Regions from separate parts of the Cupriavidus sp. 09_S30 genome, predicted to be linked through region 2. Evidence: predicted binding sites of a transcription regulator. Region 2 holds the regulator's gene; each other region holds the start of a gene.
What was found. The regulator sigma-54, encoded in region 2, starts transcription at its own class of promoters, with help from an activator protein. The targets are predictions, from matches to a motif close to TGGCANGNAANCTGCTTT.
Positions count from the first base shown of each region.

Region 1: AC1Z3O_RS25355 (ammonium transporter) is a predicted target of sigma-54. The motif match lies at 2,991-3,008, and genes of this name have one in related genera.
Region 3: AC1Z3O_RS27840 (methanol/ethanol family PQQ-dependent dehydrogenase) is a predicted target of sigma-54. The motif match lies at 2,639-2,656, and genes of this name have one in related genera.

Region 1 covers NZ_JBXOWI010000002.1:1,154,325-1,161,865, forward strand. The annotation lists gene AC1Z3O_RS25345 (Bcr/CflA family multidrug efflux MFS transporter) at 1-707, shown strand, start outside; gene AC1Z3O_RS25350 (mechanosensitive ion channel family protein) at 748-1,605, opposite strand; gene AC1Z3O_RS25355 (ammonium transporter) at 1,715-2,959, opposite strand; partial or broken gene AC1Z3O_RS25360 (HU family DNA-binding protein) at 3,528-3,810, shown strand; gene AC1Z3O_RS25365 (acyl-CoA thioesterase) at 3,980-4,465, shown strand; gene AC1Z3O_RS25370 (CreA family protein) at 4,481-4,951, shown strand; gene AC1Z3O_RS25375 (acid phosphatase) at 5,052-5,870, opposite strand; gene AC1Z3O_RS25380 (class I adenylate-forming enzyme family protein) at 5,977-7,541, opposite strand, start outside.
Region 2 covers NZ_JBXOWI010000001.1:3,441,114-3,448,654, reverse strand. The annotation lists gene AC1Z3O_RS16115 (PsiF family protein) at 22-360, opposite strand; gene hprK (HPr(Ser) kinase/phosphatase) at 533-1,504, opposite strand; gene ptsN (PTS IIA-like nitrogen regulatory protein PtsN) at 1,585-2,040, opposite strand; gene hpf (ribosome hibernation-promoting factor, HPF/YfiA family) at 2,452-2,802, opposite strand; gene AC1Z3O_RS16095 (RNA polymerase factor sigma-54) at 2,852-4,327, opposite strand; gene lptB (LPS export ABC transporter ATP-binding protein) at 4,438-5,226, opposite strand; gene lptA (lipopolysaccharide transport periplasmic protein LptA) at 5,252-5,881, opposite strand; gene lptC (LPS export ABC transporter periplasmic protein LptC) at 5,939-6,568, opposite strand; gene AC1Z3O_RS16075 (KpsF/GutQ family sugar-phosphate isomerase) at 6,585-7,541, opposite strand, start outside.
Region 3 covers NZ_JBXOWI010000002.1:1,716,963-1,724,503, reverse strand. The annotation lists gene AC1Z3O_RS27855 (tripartite tricarboxylate transporter substrate binding protein) at 1-269, opposite strand, end outside; gene AC1Z3O_RS27850 (DUF779 domain-containing protein) at 271-675, opposite strand; gene adh (aldehyde dehydrogenase) at 776-2,296, opposite strand; gene AC1Z3O_RS27840 (methanol/ethanol family PQQ-dependent dehydrogenase) at 2,755-4,677, shown strand; gene AC1Z3O_RS27835 (pentapeptide repeat-containing protein) at 4,792-5,385, shown strand; gene pedF (cytochrome c-550 PedF) at 5,392-5,913, shown strand; gene AC1Z3O_RS27825 (N-acyl-D-amino-acid deacylase family protein) at 6,232-7,541, opposite strand, start outside.

The DNA of each region.
Region 1 (7,541 bases), on a different contig from region 2:
GCGCCATCTTCTGGGTGCTGGTCGCCGCCAGCCTGTCCATCCTGCTGCTGGTGCATCTGCGCATGGAGGAGTCGCTGGATCCGGCGCGTGCCGTGCCGTTGCGGCTAGGCCATGTACTTGCCAGCTACGGCGAACTGCTGCGCGATCGCGAGTTTCTTGGCTATTCGCTGGCGGCCGGCTTTGCGCAGGCAGGCATGTTTGCCTATATCGCCGGTTCGCCCTTCGTGCTGATCGAGCTGCACGGCATCGCACCCTCGCATTATGGTTTCATCTTCGGCGCCAACGCCTTCGGGCTGATCGCGATGTCGCAGTTCAACGCGCGGCTGGTGCGCCGTCATGCGCTGGACAGGGTGTTGCGCGGTGCCCTGTGCGTGCCCTGCGTGGCGGGGCTGGGGCTGGCCGCCGCCGGCCTGGCGGGCTGGGCCACGCTGCCGGTCCTGCTGGGTGGCTTCTTCCTGTTCATCGCGGCACTGGGTTGCGTCCTGCCCAATGCCTCCGCCCTGTCGCTGGCGCACCAGGGGCATCGCGCCGGCACCGCCTCCGCACTGATGGGCACGCTGCAGTTCTCGCTGGGCACGCTGGCCGGCGCCGCCGTCAGCCTGTGGCATGAGGGCAGCGCGCTGCCGCTGGCAGCCGTGATGGGTGTGTGCGGGGTCGGCGCCGTGGCGATGCGCGCCTACGGCAGCAGCGGGGTGTCGCGGGGTTGACGCACCGGAACGACGCGGCGAGGGCCGCCCCCCGCGCCCTTCAGGCCGCGTGCGCGGTTGCGCCAGCGGCGCCGGCCGCGCCGTTCTGCACCACCACCATCTGCGCGGGCATCGGGGCGGCGAATCCGGCCTGGCCGAAGGTTTCGCGAATCACGCGGTTGGTGTCGAAATAGACCTGCCAGTAGTGATCGTTGTTGCAGTAGGGCCGCACCGCCAGCACCGGGCCCACCAGCGTGAATTCCAGGATTTCCACGTCCACGGCCGGCTTGTCCAGCACATTGGGAATGGCGCCGATGCGCTCCTTGAGCAGGATGGCCGCGGCCGCCGGATCGGTGCTGCCGGCAAGCTGGGCCTTCAGCTCGACTCTGCGATAGGGGTTGGCGGTGAAGTTCTGGATGGTGTCGGAGAAGATCTTGTTGTTGCCGACCACGGTGAGCACATTGTCGGGGGCGTCGAGCACGGTCGAGAACAGGCCGATCTCCTTGACGGTGCCTGTGATCCCGGCCACCGTGACGAAGTCGCCCACCTTGAAAGGACGCAGCACGATCAGGAAGGCGCCCGCCGCGAAGTTCGCCATCAGGCCGGACCAGGCCATGCCGATGGCCACGCCGGCCGCCGCGATCAGGGCGGCGAAGGTGGTGGTCTGGATGCCGAAATAGCCGAGGATGCCGATCACCAGCACCACGTTCAGCGTGATGGTGACGATGGAGCCGACGTAGCGCAGCAGCGTCGGATCGACCTTCTGCCTGGACAGCGAGCCCTGGACCATGCGGACGACAAAATGGATCAGCCAGCGGCCGATGATCCAGAAGGCGAGGGCGGCGAGAATCTTGACGCCGAATTCGGTAGCGTAGGTGGTGACCGTTTCCTGGAACTTCGTCAGCGTTGCGGTTTCCATTTGCTTGTTCTCCCGGCTGGCTCGACAGAGGTCGATCGCGGATCGACGGATCGTTGCCCGCGGCGGCGGTGCCACCGCACGGGCAAAAATCATTATTGCGCTGCCAAAATCAGAAGTTCAAGCAAACAATGGTGAAGCGTCTGAACGGGTCTACCAGCTTGGTCTCGCGTTCGGCGGTGGCCGAGATGCGGTGCAGGGAGAGGTCGGCGCCGTTGAATTCCGCCTCGGGATCCAGGCGGATGCCGACCACTTTCTTCAGCGTGCCGTAGACCACGGTGCCGCCGACCAACGCCACCACGATGCCCAGCACCGTGCCGATCGATTGGGCGCCCAGGGAAACCCCGCCGAGGCCGCCCAGCGCGTGGCTGCCGAAGATGCCTGCGGCGATGCCGCCCCAGGCCCCGCACAAACCGTGCAAGGGCCATACGCCGAGCACATCGTCGATATGCCATTTGTTCTGGGCGAGCGTGAACACGTGGACGAACAGCACGCCCGCGACAGCGCCGGTGGCCAGTGCGCCGAGCGGGTGCATCAGGTCCGAGCCCGCGCAGACCGCGACCAGGCCGGCCAGCGGGCCGTTGTAGGCAAAGCCCGGGTCGTTGCGCCCAGCCCACCAGGCCGCGAGGGTGCCGCCAACCATGGCCATCAGGGAGTTGATGGCTACCAGCCCGCTGATCTTGTCAATGGTCTGCGCGCTCATCACGTTGAAGCCGAACCAGCCCACCGCCAGCACCCAGGCGCCCAGCGCGAGAAACGGGATGTTCGAGGGGGGATGCGCGCTGATGCGGCCATCTTTCTGATAGCGGCCGCGCCGCGCGCCAAGCAGCAGCACGGCGGGCAGGGCGATCCAGCCGCCCACCGCATGGACCACGACGGAGCCGGCGAAATCGTGGAAGGGCGCGCCGGTCAGCGAGGTGATCCAGTCCTGGACGCCGAAGCGGTGATTCCAGGCAATGCCCTCGAAAAAGGGGTAGATGAAGCCGACCAGCACGAATGTCGCCATCAATTGGGGATTGAAACGCGAGCGCTCGGCGATGCCGCCCGAGATAATCGCCGGAATGGCCGCGGCAAAGGTGGCAAGGAAGAAGAATTTCACCAGTTCATGGCCGTTCCGCTGTGCCAGTACATCGGCGCCGGCCATGAAATTCACGCCATAGGCCACCGTATAGCCAATGAAGAAATAGGCAATGGTGGAGACCGCGAAATCCACCAGGATTTTGACCAGCGCATTGACTTGATTCTTCTTGCGCACGGTGCCCAGTTCGAGAAATGCAAAACCGGCGTGCATGGCGAGCACCATGATCGCGCCGAGCAGGATGAACAGGGCGTCGGTGCCGCTCTTCAAGTTGTCCATGAAACCCTCGTGCTCAAAATAGGCGCATGGGTATGCAAAAAGCGTTCCAAGATGGGGCTGGATGCGCAGCGTCATGGTGCGTGCGCACTGTTCTGGTGGGGGGGCGTGGCGGATTTCGGCTGGCATCAGGCCAATATCAGGCCCTTGGGCGGCGCCGCCACTGCGCGGGCGAGGCGCCGGCGGGCAACTTGTCGCGCCGGCGTGTGCACCGATGCGGGGCGATGCGCCAGAAGGAGGCGGCAGGGCCTGCCGTCGTGATCGGATTCGGTGCAATGCACCACATTGGTGTGCCGGCGGGCTCGGCCGGGCAGGGACCGATGGCGAGGCAGCGGGTTCGGGGAATGCCGGCGATTACAGTTGTTTACATTGGAGGGGTTGGGAGGACCCGTCTGCATGCCCGTCAAATCCCCCGCAAGGCCTGTCGGCGAAGGATTTGCGGGTTTTTTCGTTGCGTCGGTGCCACTGGGGATTGCTCTGAGCGCGAAGGGCAGATTAGACTGCGCCGATCGGTGATCCGCCGCCTGGCGGGGGAGTAGCCGGTCAAGACGACCAACAAGGGAAATCAGCCATGAATAAAGGTGAACTGGTATCTGCCATCGCCGCGGACGCGGAACTGAGCAATGCTGCCGCAGAACGCGCGCTGAATGCGGCGCTGGACAATATCAAGAAAGCCGTCTCCAAGGGTGACTCGGTGACGCTGGTGGGCTTCGGCAGCTTCAGTCTCGGGCAAGCGCGCCGCGCGTACCGGCCGCAACCCGCGCACCGGCGAGACCATCAAGATTCCGGCTGCGAAGACCGTCAAGTTCGCCGCAGGCCAAGGTTTCAAGGACGCCGTGAACAAGAAGAAGTAAGTCGTCCGAGGTAGGTGCTTCGCGACTGAGCGGCCTTCGGGGCCGCTTTTTATTTGATGGCGCGCATCGCCGCGTCGCCGTGTCATAGCCGGGAAAGGGTTCCGCGGTAAACTGCCCGCACCGGCCACGCCCGCGGGGCGCCGGCCTTTCCTTGGTACCAGGTTGCATCATGAACGAACTCCCCCACCAGCTTTCCATGACCGTGCTGATGACGCCGGACATGGCCAACTTCTCCGGCAATGTGCACGGAGGCACGATCCTGAAGTATCTGGACATGGTGGCCTACGCCTGCGCCAGCCGCTACGCCGGGCGCTACGTGGTGACACTGTCGGTGGACCAGGTCACCTTCCGCCAGCCTATCCACGTGGGCGAGCTGGTGACCTTTCTCGCCGCGGTCAATTACACCGGGCGCAGCTCGATGGAAATCGGCATCAAGGTGGTGACCGAGAACATCCGCAGCAAGCTGGTGCGCCATACCAATAGCTGCTATTTCACCATGGTGGCCGTCGACGACGAGGGCAAGCCGGCCGAGGTGCCGCCGCTGGAGCCGCGTGACAACGTGGAGCGCGAGCGCTTCGCCGCCGCGCAGCAGCGCCGGGCACTGCGCCAGGAGATGGAGACGCGCCAGCATCAGATCAAGGGTTCGGCGAGCTGAGGACGGGGGAAGGCGATGCGCATCACCATAACCGCGCTGGCGGCCTGCTGCCTGCTCCAGGCTGCCGCGGCGCATGCCGAGGAGATCGGCAGCGTCAGTACCAATTTCCGCATGACGGGCTCCGACAAGGTCGTGATCGAAGCCTATGACGACCCCCAGGTGGACGGTATCACCTGCTACGTGTCACGCGCGCGTACCGGCGGCATCAAGGGCTCGCTCGGCATGGCCGAAGATCCGCCCGAGGCGTCGATCGCCTGCCGGCAGGTGGGGCCGATCGCGTTCAAGGGGCCGCTGCGGCAGCAGGACAATGTCTTCTCGGAACGCATGTCCATGCTGTTCAAGACCCTGCACGTGATCCGTGCGGTGGACCGCAAGCGCAATACCCTGGTCTACCTGACCTATTCCGACCGCATCGTCAGCGGCAGTCCGCAGAACAGCGTGACCGCCGTGCCGGTCGTCGCCTCGACGCCGATCCCGGTCAAGTGACGGCCCCCCGAGCGCGGATCGCCAAGCACAAAGCCATTGCTATGGCCTCGCGCATGGCGCGCGAGGTGCCCCAGGCCAACGGCGAGATCGCGCCCGAGCCTTAGCGCCCTGCCAGTGGCGGCGCCAGCGCGGCGGCCTCGGCCTGGCAGTCCTGGGTGGGCGGCAGTCCGCGCGCGCGCTCCTCGGCCAGTTCCCTGCGTGCCGCTGCCATGTCGGCCTGGAATACCGGGTCGGCGTGCAGCCGTGCCACGGTGGCCGCGCCCATCATGCGGCCTTCGTTGGCATCGCTCTGCCAGTGGACGTTGCAGACCAGGCGGCTGTCGCCGTAGGCGCGGCCCCGCGCGAGCAGGGCATCGGCGCGGTCCGGCGCGAGCTCGGCCAGCACCAGCGCCCACGCCCAGCCGATCGCGTTGTGGCCCGACGGGTAGGAACCGTCCTTGGCGAGCTTGGCCTCTTCCTGCGGCGTGCAGCTCGGCTGCCGGTTGGCGACGAAGGGCCGCGTGCGCTGGTAGCGGTCTTTCGCGCCGTAGGTGGACAGGCCGGCGTCGGCCAGTGTGCGGCGCATCAGGGTGTAGAGGTGGGGGGTGCCCTGTTCGCTGATCGGGGCGCCGAGCGCGCAGCTGAAGGCGCCGGCTGCCTGCGGAAAGTTGAGCACGGCGTCTCCCGCGGCGAGCTGCCAGCGCGCGCTGTCGCGCAGCGCGGCGTTGCGGCGGGCCACCTCGTCGTCCAGTGCCTGCGCGGCGGAGCCGGGCGCGGGCGGTGGCGGGACCAGCGCGAGGCTGTCGGGCCGGTCCTTGGCCTGCAGGTAGCCGGCAAGGATGCCGGGCCGGATCTCCGGCACTTGCCCGATCGGGCTGCCGCCAGGCGTCGCGCAGCCGGCCAGCGCCATGGCGGCAAGGGCCGCGAGGGCGCCGGGCATGCTGCGTCGCCTGGGCGATGCGGCTCGTCGGAATGCTTGCATGGGCCTGTCCTCCTGTTGATTTCCTGCACCCTGCCGCATTCGGGGCGTTGCTGTCTCGGCGGCCTCAGGCCGGCGGAGCGAACATCGCGCGCAGCGTGGACTTCAGGATCTTGCCATTGGCATTGCGCGGCAGCATATCGGGACAAAACAGGATACGCACCGGCACCTTGAACGCCGCCAGTTGCTCGCGCAGGTAATCCTGCAGCTCCGCTTCGCTCAGGCTTGCGCCCGCCTTCAGGCTTACCACGGCACCGGGTTCCTCGCCCAGCGTCTTGTGCGCGATGCCGACCACGGCCGCGTCCATGATCGCCGGGTGGGAATACAGCGCGCTCTCCACCTCGATGCAGTAGATGTTCTCGCCGCCACGGATCAGCATGTCCTTCATGCGGTCGACGATGTAGAGGTAGCCTTCCTCATCCAGGCGCGCGATATCGCCGGTCCTGAGCCAGCCGTCGATGAAGGTCTGCGCGGTGGCCTCGGGCTTGTTCCAGTAGCCGCGCACGACGTTGGCGCCGCGCACCCACAGTTCGCCCGTCTGGCCGGGCGGCAGCGCCTTGCCCATCTCGTCGACGATCTTCATCTCGCCGATCGGCAGCGCGGGCCCCGCGCTTTCCGGGCGGTGCACATACTCCTCTGCGCTATGGCTGGTGAAGGTGGCCGAGGTTTCCGTCATGCCCCAGCCGATGCCCGGCGCCGAGGCGGGGAAGACTTCCTTGATGCGTCTGACCAGTTCTGCCGACGCCGGCGCGCCGCCGTAGCTGACGGCTTCCAGCGAGGACAGGTCGAAGCGATTCCGCTCCGGGTGCTCGATGATCTGCCACGCGATGGTGGGCACGCCGCCCGCCGAGGTGCAGCGCTCGCGCTCGATCAGTTCCATCGCGCGCACCGCGTCCCAGCGGTGCATCAGCACGATCTTGCCGCCATTGGCGATGGTGCCGTTGAGCACGGACATGCAGCCGGTCACATGGAAGAAGGGGACCGACAGCAATGACCCCTTCTGCCGCGCGTTCGGATCCGGCGCAGGAATCGGCTCCCCGCGGCGCAGGAAATTGCGCATCGGGCTGAGCGTCCCGGCCATTGCCACCACGCTGGCATTGCGATGCGTGCCGATGGCTCCCTTGGGTTTGCCGGTGGTGCCGGATGTATAGAAGATGGTGGCGTCGTCATCGGGCACCAGCGCGACGTCGGGCAGGGCCTTCTCCGGCAGGGCGCGCCAGTCCGAGGACGGGCCGAGCAGGGCCTCCAGCGCGACCAGCTGCACGCCGGCAGGTACCGGGGGCAGGGCGCCGGCACTGCGCGAGACGTAGATCTTTTCCAGTGCAGGGCACGCGCCCAGATGCGGTGCGATGCGCTCCAGCCGCTCGGCATCGACGATGGCGGCGCGGCAGCCGGAATCGGCCAGCCCGTACTCCAGCTCGGGGCCGGTCCACCAAGCATTGAGCGGCGTGACGATGGCACCGGCGAGCAGCGCGCCGTAGAAGGCCACCGGCCACTCCGGCAGGTTGCGCATGGCCAGGGCCACGCGGTCACCCTTGCGCACGCCGTCGCGCACCAGGGCGTCGGCCACGGTCAGCGCGGCACGCGCGAACGCTTCATAGGAGACGCGCTCATCCTCATAGACGACGAACA
Region 2 (7,541 bases):
GCTCTTGGCGAAGGCGGTCGCTTACTTGGACAGGCAGTCCTTCATGAAGGACTTGTACTCGTCGCCCTTCTTGCCCTTGCCCTGCTTGCTGCATGCCGACATCTTTTCCTGCTGCGTCATCGGTGCCGCGGCAGGCTTGTTCGACAGGCACTCCTTCATGAAGGCCTTGCGCTCGTCGCCTTTCTTGCCGGCTGCCTGCGTATTGCATGCCTTCATCTTGTCCTGCTGCGTGTTGGCGGCAGGGGCCGCGGCCGCGGGGGCAGCGGGAGCAGCAGGGGCGGCGGGGGCCGAGCCCTGGGCGAACGCACCCGTGGCGAACAGCGGGGTCAGCAGTGCGCAGATCGCGATCATCTTCTTCATGCTCTTCTCCTGGCTGTGGAAGACTTCATGCCGCCCGCCATGCCGGCGTTGCGGCTTGTGACTGGGCCCGATGCCCATTACCGCACACAACGCGCGCCGCCGGCCTGCGTTGACGATCGCGCCCGTGTTCCTGTAAGCAATTGCAAACGGGCCGGCGGAGCGCCGGCCGGGGTCAGAGCAGTCTTCCCTGGCCACGCGAGACCGCGTCGGCCTGCATGGCGGCCCGCTGGCGATCCATGAAGTCGCGCAGGGTGTCGATGCCGCGCAGGCGCAGGATGGTGTTGCGCACAGCGGCTTCGACCAGCACTGCCAAGTTGCGGCCCGCCGCCACCTGGATCTTCACCATGTGAATCGGGAGCCCCAGCACGTCGAGGTATTGCGAATCCAGCGGCAGCCGCTCGAACTCGCCGTCGTTGCGGCGCACCAACTGCACCACCAGCTTGAGCTTCATCTTCCGGCGCACCGCCGTCTCGCCGAAGATGGTCTTGATGTCCAGCAGGCCCAGGCCGCGTACCTCGAGCAGGTTCTGCAGCAGCGGCGGGCAGCGCCCCTCGATGAAGTCCGGGCCCAGCCGCACGAAATCGACCGCGTCGTCGGCCACCAGGCCGTGGCCGCGGGAGATCAGTTCCAGGCCCAGTTCGCTCTTGCCGAGGCCCGACTCGCCCATGATCAGCACGCCCATGCCGAGGATGTCGAGGAACACGCCGTGCATGGTCACGCGCGGCGCGGAGATGCGCGACAGGTAGAGCCGCAGGTGGTCGATCACCGCCGCCGAGGAGACCGGGGTGGTGAACAGCGGCGTGGACGAGCGCGTGCAGCGCAGTTCCAGGTCAGGCGGCGGTTCCATGCCATCTGCGACCACCAGGAAGGGCGGCTCGAGCAGGATCAGCTCTCCCATCTGCCGCTTGCGCATCTCGTCGTCCAGCCGCTGGTAGTAGGTGATCTCGGGCTTGCCGAGCACCTGGATGCGGTTGGGGTGGATCAGGTTCAGGTGGCCCACCAGATCGGCGGCAGAAGTGGCCTCGCGGGCGAATTCCACGTCGAAGGCGCGATCCGCCCCTTCGAGACCCGCCACCCATGAGAGTTTGAGGTCGGCCGCGTTGTCATCGAAGATGGACTGGGAGGAGACGCCGGTGAGTTCCATGCGGGTAGGTCGTGTGGGGGCTTGGGAATGCTAGGACCGGCCGCGGGTGCCTTGGCCCGCACCTGCGGGCGGCAGCGAGGTCAGGGATGCCATTGGGTCAGCAGTTGGTGCACATCCTCGGGCGAGGGCAGCGTGGCCAGGCCCTCGCGCATGTCGCGGTCGGACAGCAGCTGAGCGATTTCCGACAGGATCTCCAGGTGCTGCTGCGTTGCCTGTTCGGGCACCAGCAGGAAGATCAGCAGCGAGACCGGCTTGCCATCGGGCGATTCGAAAGGGATCGGCTCGGCCAGGCGCATGAAGGCGGCCAGCGGTTGTTTCAGGCCCTTGATGCGGCCGTGGGGAATGGCCACGCCGGCGCCAAGACCCGTCGAGCCGAGCGATTCGCGCGCGAACAGGTTGTCGGTCACCGTGGCCCGTGCCACGCCATGGTTGTTCTCGAAGAGGAGCCCGGCTTGTTCGAAGACGCGCTTCTTGCTGGTGACGCTGACGTCGAGATTGATGTTGCCGGGTGGCAGCAATTTGGCCAAACGATTCATGGCAGATGCGCAGGAATTCCAATAAGCGGGCCGGTGCGCCTTGCGTCCGGCCGGGGGGGCAAAGAAGCGGAGTATCCGCTCGCTCCGCCGGTCGGGCGCCGGTATGCGGAGCATCCGGCCAATTATAGAGCAGCCCGCACGTCGCCTTGTGCGATGCGCAACCGGCCGCCCCATCGGGCTGGCTGGCCAGCGCCTTTCCTGCTGCAAGCGCAGCGAGCAGGCGAGCGTGACGGTTGCAGCAGTTCATGTATTGGAGAGCATACACCGCGCGGAGCCGCTTGCGTACTCCCCGAGGCGCGTGCGGTCCGCGCACCGGCGGTGGCCCAGAAAGCAAAAAACCGCGCAGAATGCGCGGTTCGTGGTCAGGCCTTTGTGCAGGTAGGCCGGATGACGGCCTCAAGGCTGATTGTTTTATTGTTGCATCTGCGCCGCGGCCATCTGGTACTTCACAGATTCGCGGTCGTGACTTTGCACGCGGTCCTTGTAGCGGATGACCTGGCGGTCCAGCTTGTCGACGAGGGCGTCGATGGCCGCGTACAGGTCCTCGTGGTGGGCTTCGACGAAGATGTCCTTGCCCCGCAGGTGCAGATTGATTTCCGCGTACTGGCGCCGGTCCTTTTCCTTGTGATTGTCGACAGAGAGCAGCACGCTTACGCCAATGACTTGATCGAAATGCCTGACGATACGCTCCAGCTTCGTTTCCACGTACTCACGCAGAGGCGGCGTGATGTCCAGGTGGTGTCCACTGATCTTGAAGTTCATAGCGCTTCTCCTTCTGAAAGAGCCGCACCAGGCAGGCGATGCGGCTCGGCTACAAAGACTTGCGGAGATTGACTGCGGGGATTTTGAGAGCTTCGCGGTACTTGGCAACCGTTCGGCGCGCTACGACGAAGCCCTGATCGCCCAGCAATTCGGCAATTCGGCTGTCGGACAAAGGGTTCTTAGGGTCCTCGGCTCCTATCAGTTGCTTTATCAGGGCTCGAATTGCCGTTGATGAAGCTGCACCACCCGTTTCCGTGGACACATGGCTGCCGAAGAAGTACTTCAGCTCGAACGTGCCCATTGGGGTGGCCATGTATTTGTTTGTCGTCACCCGAGAGATGGTTGACTCGTGTAATCCCAGTGTATCGGCAATCTCCCGCAAAACCAAGGGGCGCATGGCGATTTCACCGTGGCTGAAGAAGTTCCTTTGACGCTCGACAATTGCCTGCGAGACGCGCAGGATCGTGTCGAAACGCTGCTGGATGTTCTTGATCAGCCAGCGCGCTTCCTGCAGCTTCTGCTGCAGGCCGGCAGCGCCCGATTCCCCCTTGGCGCCACGCAGGATCTGCGCGTACATGTCATTGATGCGCAGGCGCGGCATCACGTCGGGATTCAGTTGTGCGATCCAGCCGCCGCCGCTCTTGCGCACGAACACGTCGGGCACGACGAAGTCAGCCTGAGGGCGATTGTAGGCATGGCCGGGATAGGGCGCGAGCGAGCGGATCAGTTCGTGCGCGGCCTTCAGCGCTGCCTCGTCTACCTGCAGTGCCTTCTTCAGCCGGGTGTAGTCGCGCGCGGCCAGCAGCTCGAGGTGGCGGGTGACGATCACCAGCGCCAGTTCGCGCTGCGGATGCGACAGGCGGCGCAACTGCAGCGCCAGGCATTCGGCGGCATTGCGCGCGCCCACGCCCGGTGGGTCGAAGCTCTGCAGCAGCGCAAGCATGGCCTGCACTTCCTCGATCTCGAAGGCCAGTTCTTCAGGCAGTTCTTCGCAGATTTCCTGCAGCGTGGCGCTGAGGTAGCCGTCGTCGTCCAGCGATTCGATCAGGAAGATGGCGAGGCCCTTGTCGCGCGCGGAGATTTTCAGCGGCGCGAGTTGCTCCATCAGGTGCTCGCGCAGCGTCGGATCGGCATCGCGCAGTTGCAGCGGTGCCTTTTCGTCTTCGTCGCCCTGGGGGCGGCGTGCGAAATCGTCCAGGCTCCAGTCGTTGCCGTAGTCGTCGGCGCCATCGCCGTAGCGGTCTTCATCGCCGCCGGCTTCGTCGGCGCGTGCCTCGCCGTTGCCCTGGCCATCTGCCGGGGCCGGCGCGGGCGCGCTCTGCACATTGATGCTGCCATCGGCCGCCACGCGCAGCGGGCTTTCGATCCAGTCGTTCTCGCGCTCCAGCAGGGGGTTCTCGATCAGCGCCTGCTCGACTTCCTGCTGCAATTCCAGCGTGGAAAGCTGCAGCAGCCGGATCGACTGCTGAAGCTGTGGGGTGAGGGCAAGATGCTGGGAGAGGCGGAGCTGAAGCGACGGTTTCATGCGGCCTATTCTATGCCCATCCGCATGGCTATGGAACGAAAATTGCTATCGCTTTTGCCGTGCCGTAGACGGTGGACATCGGCGTGCATCGGTGGCGCGAGGCCACCCCGTCACATGCGGAAATTCTCGCCCAGGTAGACCCGGCGCACCGACTCGTTGGCGATGATTTCCTGGGGCCGTCCTTGGGCCAGCACTGCCCCTTCGCTGATGATGTAGGCGTGGTCGCAGATGCCCAGCGTTTCGCGCACGTTGTGATCGGTGATCAGTACGCCGATGTTGCGTGCCTTCAGGAAGCTCACGATGCGCTGGATCTCGCCCACCGCGATCGGGTCCACGCCCGCGAAGGGTTCGTCGAGCAGGATGAAGCGCGGCGAAGAGGCCAGCGCCCGCGCGATTTCCACGCGGCGGCGCTCGCCGCCCGACAGCGACAGTGCGGGGTTTTCGCGCAGGTGCGTGATCTGCAGGTCGTCCAGCAGTCCGACGAGGCGGCGGTCGATCTCCTCGCGCGACAGCGGCTTGCCGTTCACCACCTGCAGCTCCAGCACGGCGCGGATGTTCTCCTCGACGTTGAGCTTGCGGAAGACCGAGGCTTCCTGGGGCAGGTAGGACAGGCCCATGCGCGCGCGCTCGTGGATGGCCAGGCCGCTCAGGTGCAGGCCGTCGAGCACGATGTCGCCCTCGTCCAGCGCCACCAGGCCCACGATCATGTAGAAGGAGGTGGTCTTGCCGGCGCCGTTGGGGCCGAGCAGGCCGACCACTTCGCCGCTCTTGACGTCGAGCGAGACGTCCTTGACCACCGTGCGCGAGCCGTAGCGCTTCTTCAGGTGGCGCACCGTCAGCGTGCTGCCCTCCGCGAGCTGGGCGGCGGCGGTGGCGGGGGCGAACTGGGTATCGGTCATGAGGGCAGACTGGTAAGGCAGGGGTTCAGGACTTCGACGGCGCGGGCGCGGGCTTGAGCTGGAGCGGCGCGGCGGCCGGCGCGCTGGCCGGCTGGCGCGGCGAAAGCACCGCGCGCACGCGCCCGGACGGGCTGCCGGCCGTGCTGTTGTCGCCGCCGCCGGTGGCGGTGTAGTACTCCTTGTTGCTGTCGTAGGTGATGACAGCCCCGCGGATCTCGTCGACCTGCTTGGCGCCGGCCAGCCGCGCCATGCGGGCCTGGCCGATCAGCTTGGAGATGCCCTGCTTGCCGTCGTACTCGATGCGGTCGCCCCAGCCGTCGATGTATTCGTCGACGTTGTCGCGCTTCTGGCGGATGTAGGCGAGCTTGCCCGGGCTGGCCGTAGCGATCGCGAACTGGTAGCCCTCGGCGTCGGTGCGCAGCTCGGCGGCGTCCGATTTCAGCACCATGGTGCCCTTGGTCAGCACGACGTTGCCGGTCAGCGTGTAGACCTGCTTCACGTCGTCGTAGCTGGCGTTGTCGGCCTCCAGCACCAGCGGCTTGTCACGGTCGGCACGTTCGGCGTGGGCAGCGGGCGCCAGGCAGAGCGCCGCGGCCGCGGCCAGCAGGGCGGGCGCGGTACGGGCGCGGAACCACGTCGTCAAGGCAGGAATCATGATGGCGAGTCGAAGGAGAGTACGGCGGGAGCAGGGCTCCGCGCGCGGTTGCATTGCTTAGGATTTCGGCGCGTCCGCGGCGCGCGGCGCGGTGATGATCGTGCCGCGCACGTTGCCGAGCAATTGTACTTCGCGCGTGACGTTGTTGAAGATCAGGCCGTTGGCTGTCATCTCGGATGCGCCGCGCGTCAGCTGTACCGGCTTGTCCGTCTTGACGATATCGTCGTTGACGAGGATCCGGAAGTATTCCGAGGCGGCGGTCATCTTCGGGTCCTGTTTCGGGTCGGCGCCCTGGGAGCGGATGACGAAGCCATTGTCGTACAGGTCGATGATGGAGCCGTCCGCATTCATCTTGCCGCGGTCCGCGCGGCCGCTCACCGGCGGGCGCCCGGGCTGGTAGGCGCGCATCGCCGGCAGGGTGAACGCGTAGGTCTGGTCGTCATCATAGTGGACCATCTTGTCGCCATTGAAGCGCAGCTTGGTGTTGCCGCTTTCGTCCAGCTCGGTGGCGGAGAAGCGATCCATGTAGTAGTCCGGCTCGTGGCGCTTGACTTGCGGGCCGGCCACCTTCTCGCGCGGCGAGTTGATCTGCACCAGCCAGAAGGTGCTGCCTGCCACCAGCGCCATCAGCAGCATGGGCAGGGCGCGCATCGCGAGCCGGCTGAGGGAAGACAGAATGGACTGCATGGTCGCGCGTCCTGCCTCAGATGACTTTGGCACGCGTCAGGTCGTGGATGTGCAGCGCGCCGACCAGGCGTCCGTCATCGTCCACTACCAGCAGCTGGTTGATGCGATTGGCCTCCATCAGCTGCACGGCCTCGACTGCCAGGCGGTCGGGGCCGATGCTGCGCGGGCTGCGGTGCATCACTTCGGCGATCGGCACGGTCTTCCAGTCGCGGGGCGTTTCCAGCAGGCGGCGCAGGTCGCCGTCGGTGAAGACGCCCACCGCGCGGCCGTCCGCGTCGACCACGGCCGTCATGGCCATGCCCTTGCGCGTGATCTCCATCAGCGCCTGCGCCAGCGGTGTGGTCTCGCGCACCTCGGGCACGGCATTGCCGCTGCGCATCACATCGCGCACATGGGTCAGCAGCTTGCGGCCCAGCGCGCCGCCCGGGTGCGAGCGGGCGAAGTCTTCCTCACCGAAGCCGCGTGCATCCAGCACAGCCACCGCCAGCGCGTCGCCCAGGGCCAGCGCCGCGGTGGTGCTGGCAGTCGGCGCCAGGTTCAGCGGGCAGGCTTCCTTCTCGACGCCGGCGTCCAGGTGCACGTCGGCCAGCTTGGCCAGCGTGGACGCCTGGTTGCCGGTGATGGAGATCAGCTTGGCGCCGATGCGCTTGACGATCGGGAGGATGGCGAGCAGCTCACCCGTCTCGCCGGAATTGGAGAAGGCGACCAGCACGTCGTCGCGGGTGACCATGCCGAGGTCGCCATGGCTGGCCTCGGCCGGATGCACGAAGAAGGCCGGCGTGCCGGTGGAGGCCAGCGTGGCGGCCACCTTGCGTCCGATATGGCCGGACTTGCCGATGCCGGAAACGACGACGCGGCCGCTGCAATGCAGGATGAGCTGCACCGCGCGCGCGAACTCGTCGGTCAGGCGGGCGGACAGGGCCGCCACGGCGTCGGCCTCGATTTGCAGGGTATTGCGAGCGAGCTTAAGTGC
Region 3 (7,541 bases), on a different contig from region 2:
CCGCCGGCGCCGGGCCGGTTCTCCACCACGATGGGCTGGCCAAGGTCACGCCCGGCCAGCTCGGCCAGGATGCGCATGGAGATATCGGTGGCGCCGCCCGCGGGCCAGGGCACGATCAGCGTTAGCGGGCGCGCGGGATAGTCCGGGCGTGCGTCCGCCCGCGCGGGGCCGGCGAGCACTAGCAGGGCCACGAGGACGAACAGACGCGCGAACAGAGGCGCGAACAGGCGCGCGAGGCGGAGCGTGAGCAGCGTGGCGTGAGCGCCCATGTCATTGGAAGTCCATGGAAGCGCGCTGCGGCGGATGGCTTGCCAGCAGTGCGCACTCTTCGTCGGTGAACAGCCGCGAGCGGGTCAGGAAGCGCATGCCGGTGGCGCGCTCCATCGAGAACATGCCGCCGTTGCCGGGCACCACGTCGATGATGAGCTGGGTGTGCTGCCAGTACTCGAACTGCGCCTCGCCCATGTAGAAGGGCGCGCCGCCGATCTCGCCCAGCTTGACGTCGCCGCCGCCGACGAGGAACTCCCCGCGCGGGAAGCACATCGGCGCGCTGCCGTCGCAGCAGCCGCCGGACTGGTGGAAGAGGATGGGGCCGTGGTCGCGCGCGAGGCGGGCGATCAGCGCTAGGGCGGCGTCGGTCGCGGTCACGCGGGCGGGCAGTGTGGTGTCGGACATGGTGCGCAAGAAGGAAAACCCGGCCGCCGCGGGCGGCGGCCGGCAAAGCGGGTGCCGGGGGCGGGCACCCAGTCAGCAGAGGAGAACCGAAGGACCGGGATCAGAAGAAGCCGAGCGCGTTCGGGCTGTAGCTGACCAGCAGGTTCTTGGTCTGCTGGTAGTGGTCCAGCATCATCTTGTGGTTCTCGCGGCCGATGCCGGACTGCTTGTAGCCACCGAAGGCCGCGTGCGCCGGATAGGCGTGGTAGCAGTTGGTCCACACGCGGCCGGCCTGGATCTCACGGCCGAAGCGGTAGGCGCGCGTGCCGTCGCGGGTCCAGACGCCGGCGCCCAGGCCGTACAGCGTGTCGTTGGCGATCTCGAGCGCCTCCTCCTCGGTCTTGAAGGTGGTCACCGACACCACCGGCCCGAAGATTTCTTCCTGGAAGATGCGCATCTTGTTGTGGCCGCGGAAGACCGTGGGCTTGACGTAGTAGCCCTGGTCCAGCGAGCCGCCGAGCTGGTTGCGCACACCGCCGGTCAGCAGCTCTGCACCCTCCTGCTTGCCCAGGTCGATGTAGGACAGGATCTTCTCCAGCTGCTCCTGCGAGGCCTGTGCGCCGATCATGGTGGAGACATCGAGCGGGTGGCCCTGCTTGATGGCTTCCACGCGCTTGATGGCGCGTTCCATGAAGCGGTCGTAGACCGATTCCTGGATCAGCGCACGCGACGGGCAGGTGCAGACCTCGCCCTGGTTCAGCGCGAACATGGCGAAGCCTTCGAGCGCCTTGTCGAAGAAGGCGTCGTCCTTGTCCAGCACGTCGGCGAAGAAGATGTTGGGGCTCTTGCCGCCTAGCTCCAGCGTGACCGGGATCAGGTTCTGCGAGGCGTACTGCATGATCAGGCGGCCGGTGGTGGTCTCGCCGGTGAAGGCGATCTTGGCGATGCGCTTGTTCGAGGCCAGCGGCTTGCCGGCCTCCAGGCCGAAGCCGTTGACCACGTTGAGCACGCCCGGCGGCAGCAGGTCGCCGATGATCTCCATCAGCACCAGGATCGACGCCGGGGTCTGCTCGGCCGGCTTGAGCACCACGCAGTTGCCCGCGGCCAGCGCCGGTGCCAGCTTCCAGGTGGCCATCAGCAGCGGGAAGTTCCACGGGATGATCTGGCCGACCACGCCCAGCGGCTCGTGGAAGTGGTAGGCGACGGTGTCGTGGTCGATCTCGGAGATGCCGCCTTCCTGGGCGCGGATGGCGCCGGCGAAATAGCGGAAGTGGTCGATGGCCAGCGGCAGGTCGGCCGCCATGGTCTCGCGCAGCGGCTTGCCGTTGTCGATGGTCTCAGCCACGGCCAGGCGCTTGAGGTTGGCCTCCATGCGGTCCGCGATGCGGTTCAGGACGTTGGCGCGCTCGGCCGGCGAGGTGCGGCCCCAGGCGGTCTTGGCGGCGTGCGCGGCATCCAGCGCCAGTTCCACATCATCGGCATTGGAGCGCGCGATCTTGCAGAAGGCTTGGCCGGTGACGGGCGAGAGATTGTCGAAGTACTGGCCCGACAGCGGCGGCACCCACTTGCCGCCGATGTAGTTGTCATAGCTGGCCTTGTAGGGGAATTCCATGTCGAGGAACTTCATTTCGGCGTGGTTCATGACTGTCTCCTGATGGTTCGATGGTTCGAGATGTCCGGTCTCCAGGCGCGGTGCGCCGGGTCCGCGGCAGGTAGCGCAAGTGCCATGCCAGAGGTCGAGTCGTTGCATCAGGCTAAGGGTTTGTGCGGAGACGGCGTGCCCTTTGTCGTGCGGTTTGCCGTGCGTGAAGCGGCTTTGCAGGTGTGCCCGGATGGCTGCGCGGGCTGGCGCGCCCTTGCCTGGCACCGGTCATGCTGTGCCGTTGTTGCGTGGCGGATCGTTGCGCCACCGGCGCTGTTGAGGATTTGAACAGTGCGCCGCGCGCCGGGCGGCGGGAATGCGCAAGTGCGGCCCACGCGGCATTGGCACGGCGATTGCAAGGCGTTGCAGCGGCCAATGCGTCGCGCGCCGGTGCCATCCCCCGTGCCGCGGCGCACCCACCGGTTCATTCCACTAAGAAGAAGGGAGACATTGCAACCATGAAGCCACAGCAATCCACGGGCCCCGTGCTCAAGACCCTGGTCGCGCTGACCACCGCCGCCCTCGCATTCGGCGCCACGGTCGGCGTCGCCGAGGCGGCAGCCGGCGACGTGACCTGGGAGGACATCCTCAACGACGACAAGACCCCTGGCGACGTGCTGACCTACGGCCTTGGCGTCAAGGCCCAGCGCTACAGCCCGCTCAAGCAGGTCAACGCCAGCACCGTGGGGCAGCTGGTGCCTGCGTGGTCCTTCTCCTTCGGCGGCGAGAAGCAGCGCGGCCAGGAAGGCCAGGCCCTGGTGCGCGACGGCGTGATCTACATCACGGCGTCCTACTCGCGCTTCTATGCCATCGACGCGCGCACCGGCAAGCAGCTCTGGGCCTACGAGCACCGCCTGCCCAACGACATCCGCCCGTGCTGCGACGTGGTCAACCGCGGCGCTGCCATATACGGCGACAAGATCTTCTTCGGCACGCTGGACGCGGCCGTGGTCGCGCTCGATCGCAAGACCGGCAAGGTGGTATGGAAGGAGAAATTCGGCGACCACAAGGTGGGCTACACCATGACCGGCGCGCCGAGCATCGTCAAGGACCAGCGCACCGGCCGCGTGCTGCTGGTGCATGGTTCGTCGGGCGACGAGTTCGGCGTGGTGGGCTGGCTTTTCGCGCGTGATCCCGACACCGGCAAGGAAGTGTGGGCGCGCCCGCTGGTCGAAGGCCATATGGGCCGGCTGGACGGCAAGGACAGCACGCCTACCGGCGACCCCAAGGCGCCGTCGTGGCCGGCCGATCCCGAGTCGCCGACCGGCAAGGTCGAGGCCTGGAGCCATGGCGGCGGCGCGCCCTGGCAGAGCGCCTCCTTCGACGTGGACACCAACACCATCGTCATCGGAGCGGGCAACCCGGCGCCGTGGAACACCTGGAAGCGCACCGCCAAGGGCGACGATCCGCGCAACTGGGACAGCCTGTTCACCTCGGGCCAGGCCTACGTCGATGCCAGCACCGGCGAGCTCAAGGGCTTCTTCCAGCATACGCCCAACGATGCGTGGGACTTCTCGGGCAACAACTCGGTGATCCTGTTCGAGTACAAGGACGCCAAGACCGGCAAGCAGATCAAGGCCTCGGCCCACGCCGACCGCAACGGCTTCTTCTTCGTCACCGACCGCGAGAAGCTGGCCACCGGCGCCGGCTACCCGAACAAGCCGACCTCGCTGATCGGTGCCTGGCCCTTCGTCGACGGCATCACCTGGGCTTCGGGCTTCGACCTGAAGACCGGCAAGCCGATCGAGAAGAACAACCGGCCGCCGCTGCCCAAGGACGGTGAGGACAAGGGCGAAAGCATCTTCGTCTCGCCGCCCTTCCTGGGCGGCACCAACTGGCACCCGATGTCCTACAGCCCCGACACCGGACTGTTCTACATCCCCGCCAACCACTGGGCGATGGACTACTGGACCGAGCACCTGAGCTACAAGCCGGGCTCGGCATACCTCGGCCAGGGCTTCCGCATCAAGCGCCTGTTCGACGACCACGTCGGCATCCTGCGCGCGATCGACCCCAAGACCGGCAAGATCGCCTGGGAGCACAAGGAGAAGTTCCCGCTGTGGGCCGGCACCTTGACCACCGCCGGCGGCCTGCTCTTCACCGGCACCTCGGACGGCTTCATGAAGGCCTTCGACGCCAAGACCGGCAAGGAGCTGTGGCGCTTCCAGACCGGCTCGGGCGTGGTTTCGGTGCCGATCACCTGGGAGATGGACGGCGAGCAGTACATCGGCGTGCAGTCCGGCTACGGCGGCGCAGTGCCGCTGTGGGGTGGCGACATGGCCGAGCTGACCAAGCAGGTGACGCAGGGCGGCTCGATGTGGGTGTTCAAGCTGCCGAAGCAGGCCAAGCAGACCAAGCAGACGAAGACGGCGCGCCTCTGAGCGCCGTGTTCCGCCGGCGCGCCGCCGTTGCGGTGGCGCGCCGGGCTGCTTCGCCGGACGCCGCGCGCCCCGCGCGCGGCGCCTTCCTTCGCCACCTGCTTCCTGGAGCTTCCGATGCGATTTTCCACGCGCCACGCGGCGCTCGCCCTGGCCGCGGCGGCTGGCTGGCTCGCCGCCCCCCTTGCGCAGGCGCAGCCGCAGACCGTCACGCCGCAGGTCATCAATGGCTGCGGCATCTGGCCGCATGCCCGCTGCCCGGGCGCCGACCTGCGCCATGCCGACCTGGCCGGCGCGAACCTGGCCGGCGCCGACCTGCGCGGCGCCAAGCTGGCGCGCGCCGACCTGCGCGCGGCCAACCTGGCGGGCGCCATCCTCGACGGCGCCGACCTGACCGGCGCGCGCATGAGCAAGGTCAACGCGCCGGCGGCGTCCTTCCGCAATGCCAAGCTGGTCGGCGCCGACCTGGAGTTCGGCCGCATCATGCGCGCGGATTTCAGCGGCGCCGACCTGACGGCCGCCAACCTGGAGGCGGCGCGGGCGCAGTTCGCCTGGTTCGCCGGCGCCACGCTGGCCGACGCCAACCTGCAGGAAACCAAGTTCGTCACGGTGAACTTCAAGGACGCCACCTTGGAAGGCAGCCTGATCCGCTACACCATCTTCCCCGACAGCTTCTTCGACGGCTGCCGCGGCTGCCCGACCGACTGGTGAACCCCGATGATGCAGACAACCCAGATGGCCATGCCGCGGAGGCACAAGACCATGCGACTCGCCGACATCCCGCTCTGGCTTGCGCTCGCAGCGCTGGCCCTTTCCCTCTTCGTGCTGTCGGCCGGCTGCGCCGCGGCCGAAGTGGCGCACGCGCCGGTGGTGGACGCCTCAGCGCTGCCCCCGCTCGGTCCCGAATGGCGCGCCGAGAACCCCTATCGCGGCAATGCGCGCGCGGAGGAGATCGGCCGCACGGTGTTCAACCAGTCCTGCGCGCGCTGCCACGGCGCGGACGCCGCGGGCGGCGGCAGCGCGCCCGACCTGCGCCGGCTCGACGCCTACTGCCGCGCGATCGGCGACGGCAAGCTGCGCCACGACTGCATGCTGGACAACGATGCCTTCTTCAAAGAGTCGGTGCTGCACGGCAAGGTCCGCGTTGGTGTGGTGCACATGCCGCCGTGGGAGGGGTTGTTGTCGCAAGAGGTGGTGTGGGCGGTGCAGGCGTTTGTGGAGTCGCAGCGGGGGAAGTGAGGGGGGGGCGTGCTGGATAACACCGAAGGCATCGTTGTTCGTGGTACCTTGCTAGTCCACCCCTCTCCCCAACCCTCTCCCCGTGAGGGGAGAGGGAGCCAAGACCTCACGCTTGGCGAGCGGTCTTGGTGCATCCTGTCGGCTTCGGCAAACGCCTTGGCTTTCGCCCCGCGCTGGTTTGCTCCCCTCTCCCGCTTGCGGGAGAGGGGCGGGGGAGAGGGCGGGCACTCGCAGTCACGATGCGGCGTCGCGCTGCCACGGTCGTGGGATGCGGTGCCGCGCCCGAAGTTCGCTCCCGTCAGCCCGGATTCCCCTTCTTCAACTGGCAGCGCCCTCACTCCGCGTAATCACCTGCCCGTTGCGCACCCCACTGTGCCCCCCATCGCGCCAAGTGATGACCCCATTGACGATCACCGTATCGATGCCCTCGGCAGGCCGCGTCGGCGTGTCGTAGTCGGCGGCGTCGCGTATGGTGCCGGCATCGAAGATCACGATGTCGGCATGCTTGCCCACCGCCAGCGTGCCGCGGTCTTGCAGGCCGAAGTTGCGCGCGGTGAGGCCCGTCATCTTCCACACGGCGGTTTCCAGCGGGAACAGTCCGATGTCGCGGCAGTAGTGCCCCAGCACGCGTGGGAAGGTGCCCCACAGGCGCGGGTGCGGGTTGTCGCCGACCGGGATGCCGTCCGAGCCGATCATGGTCTCGTCGAAGGCCAGGATGCGCTGCACATCGCCTTCGTCCATCAGGAAGTAGATGGCCGTGCCGGGCTGCAGGCGCCGCGCGGCCTCTTCCTTGGCCACACCCCATTCGCGCGCGATGTCGTCCAGGTCGCGGCCGGCACATTCCGGGTGCGGCTGGCTGGAAGCGATGCGCACGCGGCCTTCCAGCATCGCGGCCTCGGTGCGGATCATGGTGGAGCCGGCGGTGTAGGGATAGCAGTCCAGTGACACGCACTGGTGCTTCATGGTCTCGCGGATGAAGGGCAGAGTGACGCGGCTGCGGCCGAAGTTGGGGGTGTTCTGCACCTTGTGGTGCGACACCACCACGGGTATGTCGAGCGCCCGGCCGATGCGGAAGGTCTCTTCCAGCGCCTCCATCACCTGGTCTGACTCATTGCGCATATGCGTCACATAGAGTGCCTTGCGCGCGCTCAGCGGGCGGCAGACCGCGATGATCTCCTCGGTGGTGGCCTTGGCTGCCGGCGGATAGAAGGTGCCGGTCGACAGGCCGATGGCGCCGGCCTGCATGGCCTCTTCCACCAGCGCCTGCATGGCGGCGATCTCCTGTGCGTTGGCGGCGCGGTCGAGTGCCGCCATGGTGACGGCGCGCAGCGTGGAGTGGCCCACCATTGCCGCCACGTTGACCGAGCTGGGCGTGGCGCGCAGGGCGTCCAGGTAGGCGCCGAAGGTAGGGAAGCGGCCTTCGCGTGGTGCGTCGATCAGGCCCAGCGGCATCGGCAGGTCCATGTCGGCGCGCAGCGGCGCGGCGCTGATGCCGCAGTTGCCGGCCACCACCGTGGTCACGCCTTGGGAGATCTTGAACGACATGTCGGCCTGCGACAGCACGGCCTGGTCATCGTGCGTATGCGCGTCGATGAAGCCCGGAGCGACGATGCGGCCGCCGGCGTCCA